2 regions of the Mesorhizobium sp. M0848 genome follow, and region 1 is predicted to be linked to the other one. Evidence: predicted binding sites of a transcription regulator. Region 1 holds the regulator's gene; the other holds the start of a gene.
What was found. The regulator HrcA, encoded in region 1, represses chaperone genes, less so after heat shock. The targets are predictions, from matches to a motif close to GTTAGCACTCNCNNNNNGNGAGTGCTAAC.
Positions count from the first base shown of each region.

Region 2: the regulator HrcA is predicted to act here: its motif matches at 3,474-3,502, upstream of groES (co-chaperone GroES).

Region 1 covers NZ_JAMYOM010000056.1:587-7,470, reverse strand. Annotated here, with positions in the region: gene rph (ribonuclease PH) at 1-560, opposite strand, end outside; gene hrcA (heat-inducible transcriptional repressor HrcA) at 759-1,841, shown strand; gene NKH95_RS32980 (hypothetical protein) at 1,866-2,063, shown strand; gene NKH95_RS32975 (PQQ-dependent sugar dehydrogenase) at 2,161-3,513, shown strand; gene NKH95_RS32970 (LysE family translocator) at 3,625-4,242, shown strand; gene cysK (cysteine synthase A) at 4,419-5,399, shown strand; gene NKH95_RS32960 (glutathione S-transferase family protein) at 5,530-6,156, shown strand; gene NKH95_RS32955 (RNA polymerase sigma factor) at 6,160-6,884, opposite strand, start outside.
Region 2 covers NZ_JAMYOM010000037.1:12,735-28,692, forward strand. Annotated here, with positions in the region: partial or broken gene NKH95_RS30260 (IS6 family transposase) at 1-5, shown strand, start outside; partial or broken gene NKH95_RS30265 (ATP-binding protein) at 178-336, shown strand; gene groL (chaperonin GroEL) at 1,394-3,061, opposite strand; gene groES (co-chaperone GroES) at 3,125-3,421, opposite strand; gene bioZ (3-oxopimeloyl-[acyl-carrier-protein] synthase BioZ) at 3,852-4,835, opposite strand; gene NKH95_RS30285 (adenosylmethionine--8-amino-7-oxononanoate transaminase) at 4,832-6,097, opposite strand; gene bioD (dethiobiotin synthase) at 6,097-6,732, opposite strand; gene NKH95_RS30295 (8-amino-7-oxononanoate synthase) at 6,729-7,877, opposite strand; gene bioB (biotin synthase BioB) at 7,874-8,872, opposite strand; gene nadC (carboxylating nicotinate-nucleotide diphosphorylase) at 8,967-9,821, opposite strand; gene NKH95_RS30310 (L-aspartate oxidase) at 9,821-11,362, opposite strand; gene nadA (quinolinate synthase NadA) at 11,359-12,333, opposite strand; gene NKH95_RS30320 (NUDIX hydrolase) at 12,401-13,369, opposite strand; partial or broken gene panB (3-methyl-2-oxobutanoate hydroxymethyltransferase) at 13,543-14,401, shown strand; gene panC (pantoate--beta-alanine ligase) at 14,398-15,261, shown strand; gene NKH95_RS30335 (LuxR family transcriptional regulator) at 15,354-15,958, shown strand, end outside.

The DNA of each region.
Region 1 (6,884 bases):
TCGGTGCCGGCCGCGGAATCCTCGATATAGTCGAGGTCGATAACCGGCTGACCGTCATGGATGCCGCAGGAGATCGCAGCGACATGGTCCTTCAGCACCTTGGCGACGCTGGCCATCTGGCGCGCTTCCATCCAGCGCAGGCAGTCATACAGCGCCACCCAGCCGCCGGTGATCGATGCGGTGCGGGTGCCGCCATCGGCCTGGATGACGTCGCAGTCGACGGTGATCTGCTGCTCGCCCAGCGCCTGCAAATCGACCACGGCGCGCAGGGAGCGGCCGATCAGCCGCTGGATTTCCAGCGTGCGGCCGCCCTGCTTGCCGGCCGAAGCCTCGCGGCGCATGCGCTCGCCGGTCGAGCGCGGCAGCATGCCGTATTCGGCCGTCACCCAGCCCTTGCCGGAATTGCGCATCCAGCCAGGCACTTTTTCCTCAAGGCTGGCCGTGCACAGGACATGCGTGTCGCCGAACTTCACCAGGCACGAGCCTTCGGCATGCTTGGAGACGCCGCGCTCGAAGGAGATGGCACGCATTTCGTCGAATTGGCGTTTGGAAGGGCGCATTCAGGCTGCTTTCTTGTCATTTTTCGGAATCTTGGCCGGCTTGTAACCGCATGGGACGCGTGGCGCAAAGGAAAATGGCCTGACGATCTGACGCAGACACCGGGTGATCTCACACAGACACCGGGTGATCTCACAAAGACACCGGGTTGCGCGGGTGCAGTGTAAGTCTATATCGTTGGGCCGGAGGTTTTTGGCCGTATGACCAAGGCAGTCGATCCCGCTTCGCAGTCGCCCGCGCTTCAGTCGCTCGATATGCGTTCCCGCGACATCTTCCGGCGCATTGTCGATTCCTACCTCAGGGACGGTGAACCGGTGGGCTCGCGCAGCCTGTCGCGTATCCTGCCGTCCTCGCTGTCGCCGGCGACCATCCGCAACGTGATGAGCGATCTCGAGCATCTCGGCCTGATCTACGCGCCGCACATCTCGGCCGGCCGGTTGCCGACGCAGGCCGGCCTGCGTTTCTTTGTCGATGCCTTCATGGAGCTTGGCGACCTTTCCGACGAGGAGCGCCGCGCCATCGAGGCACAGGTTCGGGCGTCCGGCTCGGGCGCGACGCTGGAGCACATGCTGACCGAGGCCAGCCAGATGCTGTCGGGCATGTCGCGCGGCGCCGGCCTGGTTCTGGCCGCCAAGAACGAGGTGGCGCTGAAGCACATCGAATTCATCCAGCTCGAACCGACCAAGGCGCTGGCAGTGCTGGTGTCGCAGAATGGCGACGTCGAGAACCGCGTCGTCGAGTTGCCCGCCGGCATCACCGTCTCGCAATTGCACGAAGCCTCGAATTTCCTCAACGCCCATATTCGCGGCCGCACGCTGGCCGAGGCGCGGATCGAGATCGCCCGCATCAAGGAAGAAACCAGGGCCGCGCTCGACACGCTGTCGCAGGACCTGGTGGAGAAGGGGCTGGCGGTGTGGGCAGGTGCAGACAGCGGCCTGCCGGCGCGGCTGATCGTGCGTGGCCGCGCCAACCTGCTCGAAAACGTCACCGCCCAGGCCGATATCGAGCTGTTGCGCCATTTGTTCGAGGACATGGAGACACAGGACGGGCTGATCCAGCTGCTCGACCTCGCCGAGGAAGGATCGGGCGTGCGCATCTTTATCGGCTCGGAAAACAAGCTGTTCTCGCTGTCCGGTTCTTCGCTGGTGGTCGCGCCCTATCGCGACAAGGATGCCCGCGTCGTCGGCGCGCTAGGCGTCATCGGCCCGACCCGGCTGAATTACGCGCGTATCGTCCCGATGGTGGATTACACCGCGCAGCTGATATCGCGCATGCTCCGTTGAGCTGATCTAACCGAGGAGACGACGATGGCGCTCGAAGAGTTCAAGGCCCGGATCAGCCTGTTGCTGGAAGAGATGGTCAACCAGCCGGAAGACCAGCACGAGATCCAGGAGCAGCTGCGCGAAAAGCTGCGGGAAATGCGCGCCATGGGCCTGCCGTTGCCGGCCGATCTCGTCGAATTGGAAAAACGTCTCGACGACGATTTCTACGCTGCCGGAACCTGAACCCGGAAATCGGAAGCTCCCTTTACCTCATCGTGTGCCGTGGAACGATCGACGAAACCGCTCGTTCCTGTTTCACGTCCAAACATTGGAGGACCGCATGATGCGTTTTGCCGGCCCCGCACTTTTCGCCGCACTGTTTCTCTCGACCGCTTCGTTCGCGCAGCAGGCGGACGAGCCGGTGCTGAAAGGTGCGGCCGCCTTCGGCGACTGGCGAGCGGACAAGCCGGGCACACGTCGGCTGATCAGACCGGATGATCTGCCTAAGCCCGATGCCAACAGATCGACCTCGAACAGCGCCGGCGTTGCGGACATGCCGGCAGACGCGAAGCTGCAACTGCCGCCGGGATTCTCGGCCGAGCTGGTTGCATCGGGCATCGACAATCCACGCGTCGTGCGCGTCGCGCCGAACGGCGACCTGTTCGTCGCCGACAGCAAAGCCAATCAGGTCCGCATCTATCGCCTGGCGGAAGGCAGTGCGAGCCCTGTGCAGGGCGGCATCTTTGCCGGCAATCTCAAACGGCCCTATGGCATTGCCTTCTATCCGCCGGGCGCTGACCCGCAATGGATCTATGTCGCCAACAGCGACAGCATCGTGCGCTTTGCCTACCGCAATGGCGACTTGAAGGCCTCCGGCGATCCGGAAACCATGGTCGGCAACATCCCCGCCAATCATCACTGGACCCGCGACATCGCCTTTTCGCCGGATGGCAAGACGCTTTATCTGTCGGTCGGCTCGGGATCGAATGTCGCCGAGCGCATGGGCAACGAACCGAAGGGCGGCCTCGACGCCTGGGCGAAGTCGCAGCCGCTCGGCGCCACATGGGGATCCGAGGACGGCCGCGCCGGCGTCCTGGCCTTCGATCCCAATGGCAAGAATGGCCGCATCCTTGCCACCGGCCTGCGCAACTGCTCGGGCATGACCGTGCAGCCGGCGACCGGCGCGCTGTGGTGCGTCGTCAACGAACGGGATGCGCTTGGCGACAATGTGCCGCCCGAATACGCGACCGTGATCAAGGACGGCGCCTTCTATGGCTGGCCGTGGTATTATATCGGCGACAATGAGGATCCTCGCCACAAGGGTGAGCGCCCCGATCTTGCCGGCAAAACGACCGTTCCCGATGTGCTGATGCAGGCGCATTCGGCGCCGCTCAACATTGCCTTCTACGAGGGGAAGAGCTTTCCGGCTGAATACAAGGGCGATGCTTTCGTCGCTCTGCACGGTTCATGGAACCGCGGCAACCGGACCGGCTACAAGGTGGTGCGGTTGCTGTTCAAGGACGGCAAGCCAACCGGCGAATATGAGGATTTCATCACCGGTTTCGTCGTCTCAAACGGCGAGGTGTGGGGGCGGCCGGTCGGCGTGGCGGTGGCCCTGGATGGCGCGCTGATCGTCACCGAGGACGGCAACGGCACCATCTGGCGTGTCACCCATGGCGACGGTCGTTCCTGAGCGCAACTCGCACAGGCGTGGTGCAATCGAATCCGAGTTCCAGGGAATTCACGCCCGCCGGGCTTTGTGCGATAGGATGCCGTGATAGCAGCGTCGCGCAAGGCCGCAACCATGACCCTCACCGGATTCCTCGCCTACAGCGCCGCTCTCGGCATCGCCGCCGCGATTCCTGGTCCCGGCATCACCGCGCTGGTCGCCCGTGCGCTCGGCTCCGGCTTCCGCTCGTCGCTGGCGATGTCTTTTGGCCTGATGGTTGGCGACATCACCTATCTGACCGCCGTGGTGCTCGGCCTCGCCATCGTTGCACAGAGTTTCGGCATGGTTTTCCTGGCCATCAAATGGCTCGGCGTCGCCTATCTCGCCTTCCTCGGCTGGCGCTTCTGGAACAGCGGCATCACGCCCGAGACCGTCGAGGCCAGAAAAGGCAAAAGCGGGTTGCTGTCGAGCTTTGCCGCCGGCCTGACCGTCACGCTCGGCAATCCGAAGACGATGATCTTCTACCTCGCCATCACGCCGACCATCGTCGACCTGAAGACCATTACGCTGGCCGACTACGGCATTCTCGTCGCGCTGACGGTCGTCGTGCTTCTGGTGGTGCTGGTGCCGTATCTGGCGCTGGCCGCCAAGGCGCGCTGGTTCCTGAAGTCGCCGCGCGCGCTCAAGGCGCTGAACCGTACGGCTGCCGGCTTCATGGTCGGTGCCGCTGCAGCGATTGCCGCCCGCCAATAGCGGGCTTTCGGCCAAAGCATTTCGCAAACAGGCCTTTGCGGGAAATGCTTTTCCGAGACGGCACTGTTTTAGACACAGGTCCCACTCGGATATTTTCAATCGACAGTCTATCTTGCGCGGTCGAAGGTCCTATGTTGCCCGCAAATCCACTTGCCTGAATTCTGGGAGCGAAACCAATGAACAAGCCCGCCACATCAGCCCGCGTGCCCGGCCGCGGCCGCGTCTACGATTCCATCACCGACACGATCGGCGATACGCCTCTGGTGCGGCTCGACAAATTCGCTCGGGAAAAGGGCATCGTCGCCAATCTCATCGCCAAGCTCGAATTCTTCAATCCGATCGCCTCGGTCAAGGACCGCATCGGCGTGGCGATGATCGAGGCGCTGGAGGCGTCAGGCAAGATTTCTCCCGGCAAGACCACGCTGATCGAACCGACGTCGGGCAACACCGGCATCGCGCTTGCCTTCGCCGCTGCCGCCAAGGGCTACAAGCTGATCCTGACGATGCCCGAAACGATGTCGATCGAGCGCAGGAAAATGCTGGCGCTGCTCGGCGCCGAGCTGGTGCTGACAGAAGGCCCGAAAGGTATGAAGGGCGCCATCGCCAAGGCCGACGAACTGGCAGCGACGATCCCCAACGCGATCATCCCGCAGCAGTTCGAGAACCCGGCCAATCCGGAAATCCACCGCACGACAACGGCCGAGGAAATCTGGAACGATACGCATGGCGAGGTCGATATCTTCGTCGCCGGCATCGGCACCGGCGGCACCATCACCGGCGTCGGCCAGGTGCTGAAGAAGCGCAAGCCCTCGGTGCATGTCGTCGCCGTCGAGCCGGACTCCTCGCCGGTTCTGTCGGGCGGCCAGCCCGGCCCGCACAAGATCCAGGGCATCGGCGCCGGCTTTGCGCCCAAAATCCTCGACACGACGATCTATGACGAGATCGTCAAAGTGTCGAACGAGGATTCCGTGGCCAATGCCCGCCTCGTCGCCCGCCTCGAAGGCGTGCCGGTCGGCATCTCGTCGGGCGCCGCCTTGCAGGCAGCCATCGTCGTCGGCTCGCGGCCGGAGAACAAGGGCAAGAACCTTGTGGTGATCATCCCGTCCTTCGCCGAGCGCTATCTGTCGACGATCCTGTTCGAAGGGTTGGGATCGTAGTCCGACGCTTCTCCGTGACTGAGCTGGCCCGCTGAAAAAATCCCCGTGGCGTCAGCCACCGGCTTGAGCAGCGCCCTGCTTCCGGTGCATACCGCCCACGGCCCGTCTGCGCGGGCCGGGGGAGGATTTCATGTACAAGCTCTACACCCGTCCTGGCAGCGGCGGCTTCGTCGTCGAGGCGGCGCTGGTGCTGGCGAATGCACCGTTCGAGCAGATCGACGTGCCGAAGACCGACCGGCCCGATCCCGCCTTCCTCGACATCAGTCCGTTGAACCAGGTGCCGGTGCTGACCTTGCCAAACGGAAGCTCGATGACCGAGTCGGCGGCGATCTGCATCCTGCTTGCCGAGCGTCATCCCAATGGCAATTTGGCGCCGGCAGTAGATTCGCCTGCCCGCGCCGATTTCCTGCGCTGGATGGCATTCATGTCGTCGGTGCTCTATTCGGCGGTGCTGCGTTTCTACTACGCATACCGCTACACGGCCGATCCCGAAGGCACCAAGGCGGTCAAGCAGGCGGCCGTGGCCGAGATGGACCGCGGCTTTGCCGTTCTCGATGCCGCGCTCGAGGGCCGTGACTGGCTGGTCGGTGACCGGATGTCGCTGGCCGACATCTATCTGGTCATGCTGGTGGCCTGGCATCCCGACATCGACAGCGCGCGGACGGCATGGCCGAACATCGAACGCCTGTGGGCGCGGCTGCGCGACCATCCGCTGATGAAGACGCTCAACACCTCGCACGAGATGTGGCCGGGCTGAAGCTCAATTTCTGAGCACCGCCCGTTTTCCCTGCAGGAACCGGCGCACCGCCGGGTCTCGCTCGAGGCCGATCGCCCGGTCGTAGGCTTCGCAGGCTTGCGGTACCTGACCAAGCCTGGCCAGGAGACCGGCGCGTGCGGCCCAATAGGGCTGGTACTCGTCAAGCCGCTTGTCGTCGCCCAGCACGTAAAGGGCCGCCAATCCGGCCACTGCGCCCTCGGCCTCGGCGATCGCCACCGCGCGGTTTATCGCCACCACCGGCGATCCTGCGATCGAAAGCAGCGCGTCGTAGAGTTCCTGGATCGCCACCCAGTCGGTGCGGCCGGTGAACCTTCGTGCCGCATGCGCGGACTGCACGGCCGCCTCAAGCTGGTAACGGCCGATGACGCCCTTGGACGCGGCGTGGGAAAGCAGCGCCTCCGCCTCATCGATGAGGGCGCGGTCCCATAGAAGGCAATCCTGTTCCGCCAGCGGCACGAAGTCGCCTTCGGCACTGCGCCGTGCGGCGCGGCGGGACTCAGCAAACAGCATCAGCGACAAGAGGCCCAGTGCCTCCGGCTCCTCCGGCAACAGCGAAGCCACCAGCCGGCCGAGCCAGATGCCTTCGGTCGCCAGGTTGCGGCGCCGCGTTTCGGTGCCCGCCGGGTCGGTCCAGCCTTCGGCGAAGGCGGCGTAGATCGCTTCCAGCACCGCATCCAGCCGTTCCCCGAGTTCGGCCCGCTCCGGCA
Region 2 (15,958 bases), on a different contig from region 1:
CCTGACGGACAGGCCGAAATGGCCGTTCACACCCCCATTTCCAGGTTTGCGACAGAGCCTTTTGTCGGCGTTGCCGGCTTCGAAGGGCCGGTGCGCGCCGAGCGCATCAAGATCATCCCCGGCCACCTTGCTGCGGCCACTCGCCGAGTACGAAGCGGTGGTCGGAGGGAGCTGGTGATGACGACGCTAGATCATGACCTGCTGATCGCAATCCTGGATCGGCTGAAGTTGACGGCCATCCGCGACCAGCTCGACACGCTCATGTCGAGCAAGATCGCGCAGTTCCCGTTTGTCCGCGAACTCGACGGCTTCGGCTTCGACGCGCAGCCATCGGTCTGCTTCAGCCAAACGTATTCATAGGTATGGGACAGGCCTTGCTATGTCCGAACGTCACTGCGCGGCAAAAACGTTGGATTTCTCAAGAAATAAAGTATTGGACAGTGCCCAATTTACCGTTGGAAAAGCTGGATATGGCGTTTCAGCGTTTCAGCGAAATAACCGAAATCAATCACTCCTAACAGCAAAGGCAACCGGAACTCGATCGCTTCCGTTGCCCGCGACTTAGCGAAACGCTTGTTCGCGATTTACTAAAACGGCTGTCCCAATTTAGTGAAATCCGCAGACAAGCCGCTGGAGGTTGGCCAAAGGCCACCCACGCCTGCTCCGAGGCCCTCCAGGGCAATGGTCTGAGACCTGGGCTCAAGCAGGATGAGACGCCGCTGGAGCTCAGGTGCAAGCGCTGCCACGCCCGCTCCGAGGCCCCACAAGGCCGAAGCGCAGTCGTCGGGGTCACGAGGCCTCTCGGCCACGACGACGAGCCTGAACCTGGATCCGCCTTTCTTGAGGCGTTGCGACTATCATCGCGGCGACACGCAGCTCTTGATTTGTGTGCGACACCTCAGCAGATCCATCGGGCTGAGCCGCTCAGCAATCAACGAGAATGTCCAGCGGCAGATCAAGGATACTCAGAGGAGGAAACGCTTGATCTTGAGGCTCAGAGCGCGTCTGCTCCACTATAGAACAGGATGATTCACCGGGTCCTTCAACGCCAGCCGCCGGTCCGATGAGAGAATTGTCTCGGATATCACGCTCGATGGGGTTAAATGCCGAGATGGGCGCCTTGCCACGCTCCTCAATGCCCCTCATGATTCACCGCCTATAGCTACCAACTGAATGAATCATCGTGATTGTCGCGCAGCGGAATCCTCAAGGATCGGGCAGTTCGTAGGGGGCGCCGGTTTGACCAGGTTGAGCCCGCGAATTGCTCGATCGGACAAGATCCTAATTCTGACGAGATCCTCGGGACGCACTCCAAGTTGTCGATCATGTTCGGCACACAAGGAAAGGGCGGCATTGCTGCCGCCCTTTCCGCTGTAGGTTGATAGGGGCTGGATTAGAAATCCATGCCGCCCATGCCGCCCATGCCGCCCATACCGCCGCCGCCCATGCCGCCAGGCATGCCGCCGCCGCCAGCCGACTCCTTCTTCGGAGCCTCCGCGATCATGGCTTCGGTGGTGACCAGCAGGCCGGCGACCGAGGCCGCGTCCTGGAGAGCCGTACGGACAACCTTGACCGGATCGACGATACCCATGGCGATCATGTCGCCATATTCGCCGGTCTGGGCGTTGTAGCCGAAGGTCGCGCCCTTGTTCTCAAGGATCTTGCCGGCAACGATCGATGCTTCCGCACCGGCGTTGGCCGCGATCTGGCGGGCCGGAGCCTGCAGCGCACGACGAACGATGTTGATGCCGGCGGCCTGGTCGGCATTGACGCCGGTGACCTTGATGTCGGCCGAAGCGCGCAGGAGAGCGACGCCGCCGCCTGCAACGATGCCTTCTTCGACGGCCGCGCGGGTCGCGTTGAGGGCGTCATCGACGCGGTCCTTCTTTTCCTTGACTTCGACTTCCGTGGCACCGCCGACGCGGATCACCGCAACGCCGCCGGCGAGCTTCGCCAGACGTTCCTGCAGCTTCTCCTTGTCGTAGTCCGAAGTGGTCTCTTCGATCTGCTGCTTGATCTGGGCAACGCGGCCCTGGATCTCGGCCTTCTTGCCGGCGCCGTCGACGATGGTGGTGTTCTCCTTGGAGATCGACACCTTCTTGGCGCGGCCGAGCATGTTGAGGCCGACGTTCTCGAGCTTGATGCCGAGGTCTTCCGAGATGACCTGGCCACCGGTGAGGATGGCGATGTCTTCCAGCATGGCCTTGCGGCGATCACCGAAGCCCGGCGCCTTGACGGCGGCGATCTTCAGGCCGCCACGCAGCTTGTTGACGACCAGCGTGGCCAGGGCCTCGCCTTCGACGTCTTCCGAGATGATGAGCAGCGGCTTCGAGGTCTGCACGACGGCTTCGAGAACCGGCAGCATCGCCTGCAGGTTGGACAGCTTCTTCTCGTGCAGGAGGATGTAGACGTCCTCGAGCTCGGCAACCATCTTGTCGGCGTTGGTGACGAAGTAGGGCGAGAGATAGCCGCGGTCGAACTGCATGCCTTCGACGACCTCGAGTTCAGTCTCGGCGGTCTTGGCTTCCTCAACCGTGATGACGCCTTCGTTGCCGACCTTCTGCATCGCTTCGGCGATCATCTTGCCGACCGACTCGTCGCCATTGCCGGCGATCGTGCCGACCTGGGCAACTTCCTCGGAGGTCTTGATCTTCTTGGCAGCCTTGCCGAGCGCCGCGACGACTTCGGTCACGGCCAGATCGATGCCGCGCTTCAGGTCCATCGGGTTCATGCCGGCGGCAACGGCCTTGTTGCCTTCCTGGACGATCGACTGCGCCAGAACGGTCGCGGTTGTGGTGCCGTCACCGGCGATGTCGTTGGTCTTCGAAGCAACTTCGCGGATCATCTGCGCGCCCATGTTTTCGAACTTGTCGGAAAGTTCGATTTCCTTGGCGACGGTGACCCCGTCCTTGGTGATGCGCGGTGCGCCGAACGACTTGTCGATGACGACGTTGCGGCCCTTGGGGCCGAGGGTGACCTTCACCGCGTCGGCGAGGATGTTGATGCCGTGAAGCATGCGCTCACGGGCATCGCGGGAGAATTTTACGTCTTTGGCAGCCATTTTTTTACTCCTGGGCATCTCGCCCGAAATTCAGATTTGATGGTGCGAAGGAAAGGCCTGATATCAGCCGATGATGCCCATAATGTCGGATTCCTTCATGATCAGAAGGTCTTCGCCATTGAGCTTGACTTCGGTACCCGACCACTTGCCGAACAGGATGCGGTCGCCGGCCTTGACGTCCAGCGGGACCAGCTTGCCTGCTTCGTCACGAGCGCCGGAGCCGACGGCGATGATCTCGCCTTCCTGCGGCTTTTCCTTCGCCGTATCCGGGATGATGATCCCGCCGGCGGTCTTGGATTCGGATTCGACCCGGCGAACGACCACGCGGTCATGCAGCGGCCGGAAATTCGACTTTGCCATTTTTGGATGTCCTTGGTGCGGATGTTGAACGGTTCTCCGTTGCCGGAGCGTGCTTAGCACTCAGCGGAAGCGAGTGCTAACGCGGCAATGAGATAAGCCGCATGCTCCTGCTAGTCAAGACGAAAGAGCAAAGAGCAAAGAGAAAAGAGCAGACAGCAAAGAGAAGAGAGCAAAGAGCGTGTAAGCATCGAGCCTTTTATGTGAACAATGTCGGGTATCAGACATATATGGGGCGGCTCACCCTTTGTATTTGAGCTTTATTCAGATGGCACGAATGATGCAACAGGTGATGCATTTGATCTCATCCAGAGGCTCGCACGGGGTCGTGCTGCGTCAGCTCGGTCATGTCGAGCTTCAGAAGGCCATTTTGGCATTGGTTCTGTTGCCCTATTCCCATTCATGACCAGTCCTGCGCGCGTGAGCCGGCCGGCTAGATTCCAACCACGAGAGCGCCGCCGCTGAGACCCGCACCCGCCGCCGACAGAAGGATTTTCTCTCCAGGCTGGAATGGCTCCGTCTGGTTGGCGAGCGAGAGCGACAGCGGGATCGTCGCGGCCGAAGAGTTGCCGTATTCGGCAATCGTCTTGACAATTGCTTGGTCCGCGATGCCGAGGTTCCTCCCGACCGCGTCGAAAATCCGAGTATTGGCCTGATGGGGCACGAACCGGCCGAGATCGTGTGGCCGCACTCCGGCAGCGGCTAGCGCGCTTATCGAGCAATTGGTCATCATCTCGACGGCCTTTGCGAACACTTCGCGGCCGTCCGTCATCCTCATTCGGGTTTGCGCGAGATCGAGGTCACCGTGGAACGGCTTGTTGCTTCCTCCTGCGGGAATCTGGATCAGCCCGTATCGCGAGCCGTCCGAAGCCACCGAGGCACCGAGAATGCCCCGATCAGCATCATCGCACTGACCGATCACCAGGGCGCCGGCGGCATCGGCAAACAGGACCGAGCTTGCGCGCTCGGCTGGATTGATGCGGCGGCTGAGGATATTGGCGGCGATAACAAGGCTCGCTTTGCCGTGCAGGCGGGTAAATCCGTCCGCAAACATCAGCGCATAGATGAAGCCGGCGCAGGCGCCTGTCAGATCCACCGCGCCTGCGCTGCCAAGGCCAAGCTTGTGTGCGACCAGCGGCGCGCTCGGCGGCAGAAGATGGTCGGGCGTCGAGGTGGCAAGCAACAGCAGACCGATGTCGTGGCGCGCAATACCGGCGTTCGCCAGCGCCATGTCGCCGGCCTGCGCAGCAAGACCAGACAGCGTGTCTTCGTCGGTTGCCCAGAAGCGCGACCGTATCCCGGTACGCCTTTCGATCCAGCCTGGATCAAGACCGAGATTGCTCTCGATTTCGGCATTCGCCACCTTTCGCCCAGGCGCATGATGGCCAAACCCGAGAATGCGCGACGACTTGCTCATGGCCTGGACCCGAAGCGTTCGCCCGCCTCCTCAATGGCGTCATAGAGTCGCTCGAGCTCGTCGCCGGTGATGCAATAGGGTGGCAGAAGGTAGAGGACATTGCCGAGCGGGCGCACAAGTAGCCCTCGCTCGAGGAAGAAAGCGCGCAGTTTCGGTCCGATCTCGGCGAGATAACCTGCGGAACCGGTTCGCAGGTCGAGCGCCGCGATCGTGCCGGTCGCCCGGCAGTCGGTGAAGAAGCTGTTGTCGCGAAAGCGTCGAAGCCCGGTGGCCTGCATTGCGCTCAAGGCCGCAATGCGCTCGGCCACCGGCTCGTCCCGCCAGATCTCGACATTGGCAAGTGCTGCCGCGCAGGCAATCGGGTTGGCAGTGTAGGAGCTCGAATGGAAAAATGTCTTCTTCCGGTCCTCGGAATAATGAGCCTGGAAGATGGCATCGGTGGCAAGCGTTACGGCCAGCGGGATGGCGCCGCCGGTCAGGCCTTTCGAGGTGCACAGGATATCTGGAGAGATCGATGCCTGCTCGCAGGCGAACATGGTTCCGGTCCGCCCCCAGCCGGTCATCACTTCGTCGGCGATCAGCAGCGTGCCGGAGGCCTCAGTGATCTTCTTCAATTCGGCCAGAACTGAAGCCGGATACATCAGCATGCCGCCGGCGCCCAGCACCAGCGGCTCGACGATTAAGGCTGCGGCTCGTCGATCGCGGGTCACAGCCTCTAAACGATCCAGCGTCTCTTGCTCGCGCCCCGCTGCCGGAAAGGGGATGGTGGCGACCTCGAACAGCAAGGGTTCGTAGGCGGCGTTGAACACGCCACGCGCACCGACGCTCATCGTGCCGATCGTGTCGCCATGATAGCTGTGATCCATGACGACGATGCGCGAGCGTGGGGCGCCGATATTGCGGAAATAACCGAGCGCCATCTTCAGCGCTACTTCGACCGAGGTCGAGCCACTGTCGGAATAGAACACCCAGTCGAGTCCAGCGGGAGCGAGGCCGACAAGCGCCTTGGCCAAGCGCTCTGCCGGCTCGTGCGTGAAGCCCGCAAAGATAATCTGGTCGAGGCTCGACGCGGTTGTCTCGATTGCCTTCATGATGCGGGGATGGCGGTGGCCATGTGTGACGACCCACCAGGAGGAGATGGCGTCCAGGATGCGGGCGCCGTCGGCCCTGCGGAGATAGGCGCCTTCAGTCCGGACGATTTCTGGGATCGCAGGCTCGAGCGCGTGCTGGGTGAAGGGATGCCACACATGAGACTGCGACATCAGTCACCTCCAGTAATCGAGGCGAAGGCGAAGCCGGCAATCATTGCGTCCCTCAGTGTCTTGCCGGTCAGCAGATCGAGGTGCGGCAGCCTGCCGAGCTGCGGCGCACCGCTGAATTCCACGATGGTCCGTTGCGTATCGGCCATCTCATCGCCGATGAAAGCGATGCCGGCCAACGGGATGGATCGGGCGCGGAGCGCCTCGATCGAGAGCAAGGTGTGGTTGATGGTGCCGAGCGTGGTGCGGGCGCACAGAATAACGGGCAGCCGCCATTCAGCGAAGATGTCGATGAGCCTTGTGCGCCGGTTAAGCGGCACCATCAGGCCGCCGGAGCCTTCGATGACGAGCGGCGTCGGTAGGACGGGAAAAGCAAGATCGGCAGCCTTGATCGCCACGCCGTCGATCTCGGCCGAACGATGCGGCGACAGCGGACTCCGCAAGCGGTAGGCTTCCGGCAGCACGCGCTCTGAGGGCAAGCCGGCAAGCCGCGCGACCACTTCGCTGTCGGTCTCGCCGTCGAGGCCCGATTGCACCGGTTTCCAGTAAAAGCCGTCGAGCAAACCGGCGAGCCCAGCCGCAAACACGGTCTTGCCAACTCCCGTGTCGGTTCCGGTGATGACGATGCGTTGGGTCATACCGCCTCCGGTGATGTTTGGGCCAACACCTCGACCAGCGCCTCGACCATGGCGGAAATGTCGGCTTCGCCGATATTGAGCGTCAGTGAGATGCGCAGCCGCGACGTGCGCACGGTCGGAGGACGAATACCGCGTATGTCGAAGCCGCGGGCCTGCAGGCGCGCCGCCACTGCCATGGTGCGCCTGATATCGCCGATTACGAGGGGCTGGATCTGCGAGCCGCTGGGTATCACGCCGCAGCGCTCGGCCAGCTGGCGGCCGGCGAGGGCAACGCGTTCATGCAGCTGAACACGCCGCATAGGCTCGTCGGCGAGCATTGCGAGTGCTTCGCGCACTGCCACTGCCATCAGCGGCGATGGCGCGGTGGCGTAGATGAATGGCCGGCAACGGTTGATCAGATACTCGCACAGTGCCCTCGGCCCGGTCACGAGCCCACCAGATGCGCCGAGCGCCTTGCCGCAGGTGTGGAGCGCGACGATGTTGTCGCGGCCCTCGAAAGCGGCGGCAAGCCCCCGGCCGTCCGGTCCCCAGACGCCGGTCGAATGCGCCTCGTCAATGACGATGAATGCGCCGTGCCGATCGGCAAGCGCGACCAGGCTCTCCAAAGGCGCGCAGTCGCCATCCATGCTGTAAAGGCTCTCCACCGCGATCCAGACGCATCCCATGCCGCCTGCGGCGCGCCAACGTGTGATCGCATCCTCAACAGCGGTGGCATCGTTGTGCGCGGCCAGCACGAACTGTGCGCGCCCGGCCTGCGCACCCTCATGCATGCTGGCATGGGCGAGCTCATCGAGAACCAAAAGATCGCCCTTCCGCGGCAGGGCGCTCAGCAGAGCGAAGTTGGCGATGTAGCCGCTGCCGAAGAACAGCGCGCGGTCGGCTCCAAAGAATGCCGCCGCGTCTGCCTCGAGCTGCTCGTGTTCCGGTGCATTGCCGCGCAACAGCCGCGACCCGATGGCGCCAACCGGCGTGCCCCGCGCAATCGCCGCCACAACAGCATCGCCAAGTCTCCTGGACGAGGCCAGCCCGAGATAGTCGTTCGACGAGAAATCGAGACCTGCGCGCGGCGCAAGCGTCCGCAGCCGGTCCTTGCGGGCCAGTCCCTGCAAGGTCGCGTCATAGCGGGCAAGCGGTGCCCCGTTCATTGCGCCTCGAGTTCCATCGGCTCAATGCCGAGACGGCGGAACAGAAGGCTATCCTTGTCCTCACCGGGATTGTCCGCCGTCAGCAGCGTGTCGCCGACGAAAATCGAGTTGGCACCGGCAAAAAAGGACAGCGCCTGCATCTCGTCGGTCATGGCGGTGCGGCCGGCGGAAAGACGCACATGCGATTTCGGCATCATGATGCGCGCCAGGGCGATCACGCGCACGAATTCGATCGGCTCGATGGGCTTGGCTTCGGCAAGCGGGGTGCCGGCGATCGGGATCAGCATGTTGATCGGGACGCTTTCCGGCGGCTCGGGTAGGTTCGCCAGCGTAACCAGCATGTCGATCCGGTCCACCGGATCTTCGCCCATGCCGACAATACCGCCGCAGCAGACCTTGATGCCGGATCGACGAACCTGCTCAAGCGTGTCGAGCCGCTCGGCATAGCCGCGCGTGCTGATGATCTCGCTGTAGTAGCGTTCCGACGTATCGATGTTGTGGTTGTAGTAGTCGAGGCCCGCCTGCTTCAGTCGAGCGGCTTGCTCAAGATCGAGCATGCCGAGCGTCATGCAGGTCTCCATGCCCAGCGCCTTGACGCCTTCGACCATCGCCACCACCGCATCCATGTCGCGCGCCTTGGGGTTTCGCCAGGCCGCGCCCATGCAATAACGCGTGGCGCCGGCATCACGCGCCTTGGTCGCCTCGGCGATGACGCGCCGGACCTCCATCAGCTTCGACGCCTTCAGGCCGGTTTCGTGACGCGCCGACTGGCTGCAATAGCCACAATCCTCCGGGCATCCTCCCGTCTTGATGCTGAGCAGCCGGCTGAGCTGGACCTTGTTTGGATCGAAATTCTGGCGGTGCACCGTTTGCGCCAGGAAGAGGAGATTGTTGAAGGGGGCATGGTAAAGTGCCTGAGCCTTCTCCAGGGTCCACGCTCCGGGGTCAGGGGATTGAGCCTGTGGCGATGTCTGCGTTGAACTTGCCGTTTGCATGTCCATGCTGTTCCTCCGGTCTGTCTTGCGGGGTCTTTGCTATCTGACTGTTGACGATCGGAGAGGACAGTTGACCCAATCCTGACTCAGACAATCATGAGCCCCGATGGTCGAGGCCGATATCCAGGATCGGCGCGCTGTGGATGAGTCGGCCGACCGAAATCAGATCAACGCCGGTCGCGGCAACCGCCCGCGCTGTATGGGACGTGATCCCGCCAGAAGCCTCGGTGATAGCGCGGCCACCGACCATTGCGACGGCGCGGCGAAGATCGGGGAGGGACATGTTGTCGAGCAGAACCGCATCGGGAGCGAAGCCAAGTACCTCCTCCAACTGGGCCAGAGTATCGACCTCGACTTCGATCTTGACGAGATGACCGGCCGCTCTTCGTGCTCGCTCGAGCGCTGGGCGGACGCCGCCTGCGATGGCGATGTGGTTGTCCTTGATCAAAATTGCATCGTCCAGACCGAAGCGGTGATTGGACCCGCCAGCTGCGCGCACGGCATACTTTTCGACTGCCCGCAATCCGGGCGTCGTCTTGCGGGTGCAGACGATCTTCGCGCCATACCCACGAACCGCAGCGACGATCGATGCCGTTGCCGTGGCGATGCCGCTCAGATGGCACAAAAAATTGAGTGCCGTCCTTTCGGCTGTGAGAATGGCCCGGGCCGGGCCAACCACTGATGCAATGATCTCTCCATCCACGACATTGCAGCCGTCTGCGCGCTCCACCGAGATTTCGACAGCAGGATCAATCAAGCCGAAAGCGAGCATCGCCAGATCGAGGCCGGCGACAACTCCGGACTGTCGCGCCACCAACACGGTTCCCGCTTGGTATTCCTTCGGGACGATGGCCTGCGTGGTCAAGTCGCCGGCTCTGCCAAGATCTTCAAGAAGAGCTGCCCGTACAAGCGGCTCAAGCACGACCGTGGGTAGCGGTGAAAGTGTCATCACTTCGGCCCTTCGAGACTTGGCGAGTGTCCGAGTCCCCGCGCTGTAGCCAAGGCGGCTTCGAGGGTGATTTCGGACCGTCGGGCGGCAGTCGCATGATGAGGAAAATCTGTCCGGTAATGAGCGCCGCGGCTTTCTTCGCGCAACAAGGCGGCAACCGCGATCATTAGCCCGACAGCCGCCGGATCCGAGACCGCATCCTTGCTTTCGGCGAGCGGCAATAAGGCACGCGCGGCTGCTTTCAAACCTTCACCATCCCGGACGATGCCGAGTGCGCGCGACAGGAAAACACGCACGCGTATCGGAGCGGGCGGTGGGTAAACGTTGGCAAACGCAGGCCTTGTTCTGCGCGCAGGCGTCCCGGCGACACTTTCAGCGACCCAGCGGGCGCACACGATGGCTTCTGTCAAGGAATTGCTGGCGAGCCTGTTGGCGCCATGCAGTCCTGTCGAAGCGACTTCGCCGCAGGCCCACAGCCCCTTGACGGAGGTTCTGCCGGAGCTGTCCACTGCAACGCCACCCATGTGGTAGTGTTGGGCCGGCCGAATGGGGATGAGATCGCGGGCGGGATTGATGCCCGCTCCACGACAGGCTGATGCGATTGTCGGGAAATGTCGAGCGAATGCCGGGCCAGGCCGTTGTCGGGCGTCGAGAAAAACACGGTGGCCGTCCGCAAGATGGTTCCACACGGCCCGGGCCAAGACATCGCGAGGCGCAAGTTCCGCCCCTGGCACGCTCTGGAGAAAAGCCTGGCCGGTTTCATCGATCAGGGCAGCACCTTCGCCTCGGACAGCCTCGCTGACCAGCGCCATAGGGCGTTCCGGGCCGTCAAGCGCGGTCGGGTGGAACTGGATGAATTCGAGGTCGGCTAGGACAGCTCCAGCGCGGGCCGCAAGTGCAAGGCCTTGTCCGCAACTTCCCCAAGGGTTCGTGGTGTCGAGAAACAGTCCCCCGATGCCACCGGTGGCGAGGACGACCCGCCGTGAGCCGAAGAAGAAAGGTCCGATCGAACAGCTCGCCCAGACGCCCCGGATCGCATTCTCTCGCACGGCCAGCCGGCGCGCTTCCACGCCCTCCACGACAACTATCGACGGAGTGGAACGTACAGCCGCGATCAGGGCACGCATGATCTCACGCCCGGTGCCGTCCCCATGCGCATGAACGATGCGACGTCGGCTGTGTGCGGCCTCCAATCCGAGGCACAGTGATCCTTTCGGCGTGCGGTCAAAGGGAACCCCAAAGGCCGCAAGCCCCTCTATCGCCTTGGGCGCGGCTTGGAGGATGCGGCTCGCCACGTCTCTGTCGCAGAGACCATCCCCGGCAGCAAGCGTATCGGCCAGGTGCATTGCCGGCTCGTCGTCTTCGCCGAAACTTGCAGCCAGACCCCCCTGTGCCCAGGTGCTCGAATTGTCAGCTCCCAGCAGCGACCTTGACAGAAGAAGCACCGGCTCCGGCGACAGTTGAAGCGCGGTCATCAGTCCGGCGATGCCGCCGCCGATGATGATGGGACGCCCGAAGAAGCTGCGGAGGTCGGCGCTCAAACTGCCAGCATCCGTTCGACCGCAAGCCGCGCGCGCCCGGCGATCCCGGGTTCGATGGTTACGACATGTTGGTTCTGCTCGAGCGCCGTGCGGATGTTGGCAAGCGTGATCCGCTTCATGTGCGGGCACAAATTGCAGGGCCGGATGAACTCGACCTCTGGGTGCGCTAACGCGACGTTGTCGCTCATCGAGCATTCCGTCATCAGCACGACACGTGGCGGCCTTTGCCCTTCGACATAGTCGGACATGGCAGCCGTCGAGCCGGAAAAATCTGCTTCAGCCACGACGTCGGGCGGGCATTCGGGATGGGCGAGCACGACCACGCCGGGATGGCTTTCGCGCAACTCGCGGATGTCGGCCGGTGTAAAGCGCTCATGCACCTCGCAATGCCCTTTCCAGGCGATGATCTGTACATCGGTCTGGGCGGCGATATTCTGGGCCAGATATTCGTCCGGCAGCATGATCACCCGGAGAACCCCAAGGGATTCGACGACCGCCTTGGCGTTGCCGGATGTACAGCAGATATCCGACTCGGCTTTCACTTCGGCCGACGTGTTTACATAAGTAATGATCGGAACGCCGGGATAACGCTGGCGCATCAAGCGCACGTCTTCTGCCGTGATTGATTCCGCCAACGAGCAACCGGCGCTGAGATCCGGAATGAGCACGGTCTTGTCCGGATTAAGGAGCTTGGCCGTTTCGGCCATGAAATGGACGCCGGCCAGCACGATGACTTGCGCCTCGATCGTCGCAGCCGTGCGGGCTAATGCCAAGCTGTCGCCGACGATGTCGGCCACGCAATGGAAAATCTCGGGCGTCTGATAGTTGTGCGCCAGGATGATGGCGTTGCGCTCGCGCTTCAGTGCAAGGATCGCCTCGATATCGTCGACGAAAGCCGGCCATTCGATCGGCGGGATCACTCGCCGGACGCGCTCGTAGAGCAACGCGGCCGCAGGCAGCATGGCGCTCATCAACCCTCTCCCGCTTATACTCTAATTGAAAATAACCAGCATATACTTGCTGTGAGTATAAGGGATGTCAACCCCGCGCCAGCGGCAATTTTGTCCCGGCGATGAGCCTATCGTCGAGAACGGCGTGGCGGAAACGGAAAAGCTTCGCTGGCCGGCCGCCGGTCTCAGTAGTGGCCTCTCCGGTCTCCTCGACCAGTTCCTGCTGTTCGATCAGTCGGCGAAAGTTCGGCTTGTGGATGAGCCTGCCGGCGAGCGCCTCCACGGTTCGCTGCAGCTGCAAAAGCGTGAAGACCGTCGGCATCAGCTCAAAGACGACCGGCCGGTATTTGATCTTGGAGCGCAGCCGCGCAATGCCGGTCGCCACGATGCGGCGATGATCGGCGACCATGGACTTGCTGGGCACCAGCGGAGGGGGCGCCCCGTCCCGCCCTCTTACGGCCTCTTGGACCAAGCCTGCTTCGTAAACTAACTCATAGCGTTGCAGCGTGAGTTCCTCGTTCCAAAGGCGGTCGTCGAAGCCAAAGGCTATCGTCGCCCGCTGCCAGCGTTCACGTCGCGTGGCCGCATCGCGGACGCCGTTTGCCCATTCAATCAGGCGTGGTCGCAGAACATCCAGCACGACCGGAGGCGTGCCGGAGCGATGGTCCTCCCATGGAAAATATTCATACCAACTCTGCCATCCGCACTTGGGCGGGCCCGCTGCCTGTTCCTTGCGGGTCAATGCAAGATAGCTGATGGAGATGACGCGCTGCTGGCGCTCGGCGCCGATGCGATCCCGATCAGCGAACGTGTAGAGTTGCTCAATGTACCCCAGCCGATGGCCGGTCTGCTGCTCGACCCACCCCCTCAAGCCGGATTGCAGCGATCGGTGCTCAAGCGCAAAGGGACCGGAGGGCAAGGTGTCCGCCTGGCCGATGGTGAGGACACAGGGTTCACTGTCGTTTACGGCGACCACAAAGGCGATCAGGTCCACTTTGACGTCGTCGGCATTCACGGCGGCTCTGTCTTTCCTGAGTCGTATTGCCTGATCGTCCATGTTCGCGAATTGGTTTGCCAGCTCGGGGGGGCACTTAATCGATTTAGTGTAAGCGCGCCTGTCGGCACGTCAACACCCCACAGCTGCACGGCCATTTTTTTGCTCTTCGCACCTGCACAAAAATGTGCGAAAGGCGACACCCGCGGTTGGTAACGTAGGGGAAGGAGGATCCATTGAGCGCGTTTGGTGATACCAAGGCGATCACACCGCCGGATATTCGTTCGCGCAAAGGTGGGACGCCGCTCGTCTGCCTTACCGCCTATACCACCCCAGTCGCGCGGCTTGTCGATCCCCATTGTGATGTGGTGCTCGTCGGCGACAGCGTCGGCATGGTTCTCCACGGTCTGCCCTCGACGCTCGGTGTCACGCTGGAGATGATGATCACGCATGGCCAGGCGGTTCGCCGTGGCATCAAGCAGGCGCTGATGGTCGTCGACCTGCCGTTCGGTTCCTTCGAAGAAAGCCCAGAGCAGGCTCCGAAATGCTGCGCGCGTCATGGCGGAGACCGGCTGCACGGCCGTCAAGCTCGAAGGCGGCGAAACGATGGCAGAGACGATCGGCTTCCTCGCCGCACGCGGCGTGCCGGTCATGGCTCATGTCGGCTTGACGCCGCAGGCCATCAACACCATCGGTGGCTACCGCGTGCAGGGCAGGGGCGGGGATGCCGAGCGCATCAGGCGCGACGCACTTGCCGTGAGCGAAGCGGGCGCCTTTGCGATCGTCCTGGAGAAGGTTCCTGAGGCGCTCGCCCGCCGGATCACGGGGGAGGTGGCGGCCCCGACCATTGGCATCGGTGCCTCGGCAGCCTGTGACGGCCAGATTCTCGTCGTCGACGACATGCTGGGCCTCTTCGGCGACTTCCGACCCAAATTCGTCAAGCGCTATGCTGAACTGGGGGAGGCGGCTGCGGCTGCGATCGCTTCCTATGCGCACGAGGTGAAGGAGCGCCAGTTTCCGGCCGCCGAGCACGTGTTTGCCGATGCGCCCACGCCCGCCGACACGCAAGCCACCAAAAGCGGAGAAGCAGCGTGAGCGTGCCGATCGTCAGGAGCGCTGACCAGCTTCGCGAAATCGTCGCCGCATGGCGCCGCGAGGGCGTGAGGATTGCCGTGGTGCCAACGATGGGCGTCCTGCATGAGGGCCATCTCAGCCTGGTGCGCGCTGCACTCGAGAAGGCAGACCGTGTGATCGTGACGCTCTTCGTAAACCCGAAGCAATTCAACAGCCAGGCCGATCTTGCCGCGTATCCGCGCACCGAGGACGAGGATGCCGCCAAACTGGCACCGCTTGGCGCGCACCTGCTTTATGCGCCAGATGCAGAGGAGATGTATCCGGCGGGCTTCGCCACCACCGTTTCGGTGTCCGGTGTCAGCGAGGGCCTGTGCGGTGCCTTCCGGCCGGGACATTTCGATGGCGTGGCGACCGTCGTCACCAAGCTCTTCCTGCAGACCAGCGCTGACTTCGGCTTCTTTGGCGAAAAGGACTTTCAGCAAATTCACCTGGTCAGGCGCATGGCCCGGGATTTGGATATTCCAATCACCATTGTTGCCTGTCCGACAGTCCGTGAAGCCGACGGTCTTGCGCTATCATCGCGCAATGTGCGGCTCTCGCCAGCGCAACGCGCTGTTGCTCCCAAGCTATCATCGGTCCTGCTCAAGACGGCTGAGCGGCTTGGGCGCGGCTCACCCGTCCTGCCAACGCTTGCAGAATCTCGCGCAGCAATTCTGGCTGCAGGCTATCGCGAGGTCGAATACCTGGAACTTCGCGAAGAGGCAGATCTGCACCCGATGCCAAGCCTTGATCGACCGGCACGGTTGCTTGCCGCGGCCTGGCTCGGCGGCACACGTCTCATAGACAACGTCAGACTATTTCGGATTGGTTCAACAGATTAGCCACGTTCTCGGCACGCGCTGTATCCGTCCGGGATCGTTTAAAACAAGGTCTCTGCCTGGCATTGAGCGAACGGAGGTTACGCACAGGGCAAATGCATCGCGTGTTTGAGAACTTCGTCGAGCAACTGTCTGCAAGTGTTGATGCTGCCGATCTCTGTGAGGCAATGGCCTCCGCTGCAGCCGGCTTCGACTTCCCGCTATTCGCCTATTTCACTTACCCGTCGGCCTCCGGCGACGCCCCCCAATTGATTTCAAACTATCCTTCATCCTGGACATCACGTTATCTGCAACAGCGGTACCACAGGTTTGATCCGGTCATCCTGCGCGGGCTGCAAGGCTGGGATACATTCGATTGGGGTGTGGACCGCGCTCGACACTGTCTGCCGAATTCGCAGCAACAAATTCTGGAGAGTGCGGCTGAGTTTGGCATCTGCGGCGGCCTGACGATGTCCATGCATGATCATCTCGGCCGGTTTGCTGCCCTGACCTTTGCTTCCGACGAGTCCCGTCCGCTTCTGTTGCGGTCACTGGCACGTTACGAAAAAGCATTGCAGCTGGTGGCCATCAACTTTCATATCCACGTCCGGCGCAGGCTCGCCGATGATCGCGTGGTGGATGGTGTAACGCTCACCCCGCGGGAGTTCGAGTGCCTGAAATGGGCGGCGCGCGGCAAGTCGGCTTGGGATATCAGCCAGCT